2 regions of the Jeotgalibacillus sp. JSM ZJ347 genome follow, and region 1 is predicted to be linked to the other one. Evidence: predicted binding sites of a transcription regulator. Region 1 holds the regulator's gene; the other holds the start of a gene.

What was found. The regulator LexA, encoded in region 1, represses DNA repair genes until DNA is damaged. The targets are predictions, from matches to a motif close to CGAACATATGTTCG.
Region 2: a site for LexA is predicted at 1,500-1,513, ahead of pcrA (DNA helicase PcrA). Genes of this name have one in related genera too.

Annotation. Positions count from the first base shown of each region.
Region 1 covers NZ_JBISEN010000001.1:662,570-665,996, reverse strand. The annotation lists gene glnA (type I glutamate--ammonia ligase) at 1-47, shown strand, start outside; gene ACH6CZ_RS03480 (alpha/beta fold hydrolase) at 147-1,025, shown strand; gene lexA (transcriptional repressor LexA) at 1,099-1,719, opposite strand; gene yneA (cell division suppressor protein YneA) at 1,879-2,211, shown strand; gene ACH6CZ_RS03465 (YneB family resolvase-like protein) at 2,224-2,871, shown strand; gene ACH6CZ_RS03460 (DUF896 domain-containing protein) at 2,945-3,178, shown strand; gene tkt (transketolase) at 3,299-3,427, shown strand, end outside.
Region 2 covers NZ_JBISEN010000006.1:63,852-67,278, forward strand. The annotation lists gene pcrA (DNA helicase PcrA) at 1-1,486, opposite strand, end outside; gene pcrB (heptaprenylglyceryl phosphate synthase) at 1,726-2,403, opposite strand; gene ACH6CZ_RS14535 (YerC/YecD family TrpR-related protein) at 2,725-3,042, opposite strand; gene ACH6CZ_RS14540 (adenine deaminase C-terminal domain-containing protein) at 3,119-3,427, opposite strand, start outside.

The sequences.
Region 1 (3,427 bases):
CGCAGGTTCACCCATGGGAGAGAGAACAGTATTTAGAAATGTATTAATCAATCAAACCTCTGAAGCAACTTTGCTTCAGAGGTTTTTTCTATTTAGCAGTACAATAATGAAAAAGCTGGGTATATAAACGGTAAGGGGGGATGATAATGGCTGAATCATATAAAGGATTTAAATCAATAGAGGGATATAATCAGTATCAATCCGCATATAAAGAGGTCATGAAGTTATGGAAGATACCATATAAAGATAATAAGATTACAACTAAGTTTGGAGACGTTTCAGTTCTGGAATGCGGAAATCGGCAAAAAGAACCGCTCATCTTTTTTCATGCGTTTGGTTTCAGTTCTGCAGAATGGTATGGATGTGCTGAAAACTTAGCGGAAGACTATCTGCTTTACTTTGTCGATGTATTAGGAGAGTTTAATAACAGCAACACAAAGGAACATTTAAATGAACGGGAAGATTATGTTGATTGGATAACAGAGCTAATAGATGCTCTAAACATAGCGAATGTAACGATGATCGGCCATTCCAATGGTGGATGGCACGCACTTAATTACGCCATTTTAAAGCCGGATAGAGTGAAATCTCTAATTATATTATCTCCTGCTGCTTCAATAAAAAGAATGAATGTCTCTTTCTATTCCAGATTGTTATTAACGAACATGATTCCAAATGAGACCGTCATTAAAAATCATTTCTGCAGCTGGCTGACCAGGGAGAAAACGGAAGAGCATAAGCGGCTGTTTAACCTTTATTACCTTGGACAGAAGCATGTCAGCTGGGAGTATGTAATGACACCACCGAAACTGTTTAAAGCAGCTGAACTGGATACGTTAATGATGCCTGTCTACGTTGCAGTTGGAAGAGATGAAGTTATTTATGATCCGTATAAGCTGCTTGAAAAGGCAGGTGATAAAATACGAACATGTAATACGCATATGTTCGATTCCGGGGGACATATGCTACCAATAGAGATCTCGGGGGAAGTTTCCTCTTATATTAAAAAAGTGCTTGATGAATAGATTAAGATGTTTAGATCAGGCATCATTAAAAAAGCAGAACGCATTGACAAATTTGTCAATGCGTTCTGCTTTTTTAATGAACCTGTCTGTAAACGCCTACTACTTTTCCAAGTATTGAAACGTTACTTAAAATAATAGGTGCCATAGAAGAATTCTCAGGCTGTAGTCTTACATAATCTTTCTCTTTAAAGAAACGTTTTACCGTTGCTTCATCTTCATCTGTCATTGCTACAACAATGTCTCCGTTATTCGCAGTATTTTGTTGTTTTACGATGACGAGATCTCCGTCTAAAATTCCGGCTTCTATCATAGAATCTCCCATGATCTCTAACATGAACACGGCATCATCCGATGAGGCAAGTCTCTCGGGAAGAGGGAAGTATTCCTCTACATTTTCAATAGCAGTAATAGGTGATCCGGCAGTAACTTTACCAACAAGCGGAACGTTTATTACACGCTGAGTAGGGATTTTTTCTTCTTCAAGAGAGATCACTTCAATCGCTCTTGGCTTTGTTGGATCCCTTCTGATTAACCCTTTGCTTTCCAGTCTCGCAAGATGACCATGTACTGTAGAACTTGATGCCAGCCCAACAGCAAGACCTATTTCACGAACAGATGGTGGATAACCTTTATCCTGAACTTCGCGTTTAATGAAGTTTAATATATCAAGCTGTCGTTTTGATAATTTCTTCACACTGCAGCACCTCTTTTCAGTTTGAAACTTTTCTAAATTATAGCATAGCGATTTTAAAAATACAAACATAAGTTCGAGTTTTTGTGTTGACCAAAACAAATGTTCGTATTATACTCAAGTTAACAAAAGCGAACACATATTCGATGGAGGCGGTTAATTATGACAGGATTGTGGAGGAAATATTCATTTGTTATTCTATTCGTGGTGACTGCACTTTTTTTCAGCTTATTTCTTGTCTTTACGAACACAGCGAACAGTGATGCAACCTATGCAGAAATAACTGTTCAAAAAGGAGATACTCTCTGGGCGTATGCTGAAGAATACTCAAGTCATACTTCGATGTCCCCGGAAGGGTTTATTGAATGGGTAACTGAATATAATGGGCTATCTTCCCATAAAATTGTCACAGGGGAACAGCTGAAGCTTCCGGTACCCGAGGAAGCTTTTAAATTCAGTGAAGACGCGATTCACCTGGCATCTGAACGGAATTAAGGAGTGAACGTGTTGAAAGTAATTATTTACTGCAGAGTCAGTACAGAAAAAGAAACTCAGGAAACTTCACTTACACGGCAGGAAGAGGAACTGATTGCCCTTGCCGATAAAATGAACTATCAGGTAGTTTCGATTATTAGTAAAAAGGAAAGTGGATTTGATCTGGATCGTGAAGGTGTATTTGAGCTGCTGGAGCAGGTTCGGGAGTTTAATGCTGAAGGTCTTTTAATTCAGGATGAGACGCGGATCGGAAGAGGAAACGCTAAAATTGCACTTTTACATACATTGCAAAAAGAAGGTGTGAAGATATTCACCATTGCACATGATGGGGAACTTCAGCTGTCTGAATCAGATTCAATGATTCTTCAAATTGTGAGTATGGTGGAAGAGCATCAGCGGAAACTCCATAACCTGAAAATTAAAAGAGGAATGAGGCGTGCTGTAGAGCAGGGCTTCAAACCGCATAGAAATCTGAAGAACCGTGGAAACAAAGAAGGTAGGGAAAAGATTGAAATACCAGTCGATGAGATCGTCAGGCTGAGAGGGAATGGGCTAACATTTCAGGAAATTGCATCTGTATTAAGAGGTCTTGGACACCCTGTGTCTAAAGCAACTGTTCATAGAAGGTATGTTGAGTATATGGAATCAGAGATAACGTAAACAAATTACTTGTCAAACTTAAACCTTTCTTTTAACATACATAGAAGCTTACCTGAAAGAAAGGGTGAAAGACATGTTATCTGAAGATAAAATTAAAAGAATAAATGAACTGTCAAAAAAATCAAAAGAAGATACTCTTACTAAAGCTGAAGCAGATGAACAGCAGGCTCTAAGACAGGAATATTTACAGGCGTTTAGAGGATCAATGAAACAAACGATTGAAAATGTTACTGTCATTGATCCTGAAGGCCAGGATGTCACTCCACAAAAACTTAAAGATGCAAAAAACAGGAATAAAATGAACTGAATGTTTCCGGTTTTTACCTGGAGTAAGAAGTTTTTTGTAGAAAAGAAGAGATGTTTGTACATCTCTCTTTTTTTTTTGTACAATAAGACGTATCACGTGAGTTTAGAGAGGATGTAGATGATGTTTAACAAGACAGATGATTTAGCAATTAACACAATCAGAACGTTATCAATTGATGCAATTGATAAAGCAAACTCGGGGCATCCGGGACTTCCTATGGGGGCTGCGCCATTTGCATATACTTTATGG
Region 2 (3,427 bases), on a different contig from region 1:
ACTCACGGTAGCCCGACTTATCAATAATATCTTCCACCAGTTCAGTCACGGATAAGTATTCCTGCATCTGAGTGAAGTTCTTAATAAAATCACGGAACTCCAGCACTGTCTTCGCAGCTCGTCCGCTCAGTCCGATAAAGTCTGCAAGCTCAAGCGCATTATACATAGACATTTCATTGTCTCGTGCGTAGTTTGCAATCTTATCAAGCGAAGTTGTACCGACACCTCGCTTTGGTACATTAATAATTCTAATCAGGCTGATATCATCATCCGGATTTGCAACCAGTCTCAGATAAGCCAGAATATCTTTGATTTCTTTTCTGTCATAGAACTTTGTACCGCCAACAATGGTGTACTCAATATTCGATTTCATGAGTACTTCCTCCATGACGCGGGACTGTGCATTGGTTCTGTACAGAATCGCAAAATCAGATGGCTTTCTGACACCTGAGCGGACCAGTTCATTGATCTTACCAGCAACAAACTGTCCTTCTCCCTGTTCACTGTCTGCACGCACATACGTGATTTTCTGTCCGCCTTTATTATCTGTCCACAGGTTCTTCACTTTACGGTTCGGGTTGTTTTGAATGACTGCATTCGCTGCATTCAGGATCTTTTCAGTTGAACGGTAGTTCTGCTCAAGCAGAATGACTTTTGCGTTCGGATAATCCTTTTCAAATGACAGGATATTCGTAATATCTGCGCCTCTCCAGCGGTAAATCGACTGATCTGAGTCACCGACTACGCATAGGTTTTTAAAGCGTGACGCCAGCTGCTTTACAAGCAGATACTGCGCTCTGTTTGTATCCTGATACTCATCCACGTGAATATACTGAAATTTTCGCTGATAGTTTTCAAGCACTTCAGGTACGCGTTCAAATAAATGAATCGTCTGCATAATCAGATCATCAAAATCAAGCGCTGAATTTTTGCGCAGTCTCTTCTGATATTCAGAAAACACTTCACTAATTGTCTGGTCATAATAGCTGCCTGTATCTTTTGCGAACTGTTCAGGCGTTGTCAGCTCATTTTTTGCAGAGCTGATTGCAGCAAGTATGCCGCGCGGATCAAATTTCTTCGGATCCAGGTTTTTATCTTTCAAAATACGTTTGATCACTGACTGCTGATCTGTTGAATCCAAAATGGTGAAATTGCGGTTATATCCGATTCTGTCAATATCTCTTCTTAAAATCCTCACACACATGGAGTGAAATGTTGAAATCCAGACATCCTCAGCTGCTCCGCCAAGAATGCTTTCTACACGGTCTTTCATTTCACGCGCAGCTTTGTTGGTAAAGGTAATCGCCAGAATGTTGTATGGGGCTACACCTTTTTCGATCATTAAATACGCGATCCGGTGTGTCAGTACTCTAGTCTTCCCGGAACCTGCTCCTGCCATAATCAGCAGTGGGCCATCAGTAGCTTTTATTGCTTTTGCCTGCTCAGGGTTCATCCCGTTCAGCAGACGATCTGTTAAAAATTGCATCGTTGCACCACCTCGAACGTTTGTTCTTATTATAGCCCGGATATTTGCTTCCGGACAACTTTAATTTAAGCTTCCTTGAAGATGGCTGATGATTACAGCGAGAGGGGGACGCTTTCCGCGGCCGGGCGGTGAGCCAGCAGGCTTCGCCATACTCTGTCTCACCTGTCCCTTCCTGCGAGCCGCCCCCTTACGCTTCAATCAGCAGCTGTGCAAAAACAGAAACTGTCTTTAATAAAATACTAATCTAAAACTGTTTTCAACGCTTCTTTCAGGTCGTCATAAATAATGTTACCGACCACGATGACATCAGCGTGTGCTGCCATTTCCTTGGCTTCCTTTTCGCTTTTAATACCGCCACCGTAAAACAGCACTGTATTTGTTAATTCTTTGCTGACCCGTTTTACAAGTGACGGATCTCCGTAGGTTCCACTGTATTCCATATAGAAAACCGGAAGTGAAAATAGATGTTCAGCCATACGGGCATAGGCAATGACCTCGTCATCACTGATTGCTGCATCCGCTCCTGTTAATGATGCTGCTTTACAATCCGGATTCAAAATGCAGTATCCTTCTGCAAGAATCTCCTCCCAGTTCATCAGGTCACCATGTTCTTTCACTGCTTCATGATGAAGGCCTTTAAACCATTTCGGGTCCTCTGTATTTAAAACGGTCGGGATAAAATATAAATCATAGCCCGGTGTAATGGCTTCAAGTGCCGATACTTCAAGCACACACGGCACGGTATATCTGCGTACTCTTGCCATGAGATCAAGTACGTTTTCAAGTGTTACGCCATCAGAGCCGCCAACCATGACTGCATCTGTGCCTGATTCACAAATTTGTTCAAGTGCTTCATCAGTTATTTCTTTATTAGGGTCCAGTTTAAATACATGCTTCCACTCCCGGACATCGTACATCCCAAATCCTCCATTCGAACACTCATTATCCGTACTATTATAGCACCGAAAAACTGACTCTAAAAGAGAAGTGGGGATGAAGATATGAAGTGTTAAAAAACCTCCTGAAATGGAGAGGTTTTCTAGCATATTGGCTCTGATCTCCGTTTCAAGCGGACGCTTTCTGCGGCCGGGCGGTGACTCCGGGACGATTAGAGGGCAGCTGAGACCCCGCAGCCGAAGGCGAGAAGGCTCAGCAACCTCCGTCCGGAAAGCGTCCGCCTGAAGCGCAGCGAAACGATTAAAGAGGGCAAGACACAATGTCCCGCCCCCTTAAAAATATTACGCTTTATCTTCCTCGCTGTCACCACTCTGATGAACGCGCTCAAGCACCATTGCATACGTATCATTGCCATAATTCAGGCAGCGCTTTACGCGCGAGATCGTTGCAGTGCTTGCACCGGTTTGTGTTTCTATTTTATGATAAGTATTCCCTTCGCGCAGCATACGTGCTACTTCAAGGCGCTGAGCAAGAGATTGTATTTCATTAATTGTGCACAAGTCATCAAAGAATCGGTAGGCTTCGTCTTTGTCTTTAAGTGAAAGGACGGCTTCGCATAGCTGGTCCAGTTCCTTCCCTCTTAACTTATCGATTTGCATCAGACAGATACAGCTCCTTTTAAAAGTATTGCAAGAGCAAACGTGTGCTCAGCTAAAAATAGGACTCTTTTACATTTTAACGCATTATCGTTGGAAAGAGTACCGTTTTCTTCTTTACATCATAGATTCCGCGCTGTGTCACCCTTAAATAAGGTAAGTGAGTTGAAGATAGAAATAGCAATGTATACACAGGATCATCAAAACAATACCCGCATTCCTTCAAAACACAGCGCAGTTTCTTTTCATCCTCAATCAGTGTTTCCATCGGCTGATCTGACATGACACCGCCAAGTGACAGTGGAATCTCATGCAAGATTTCCCCCTGATCCATCAGTACGATGCCTCCACCGATTTCTTTCATTCTTTTGAAGGCATCCAGCAAATC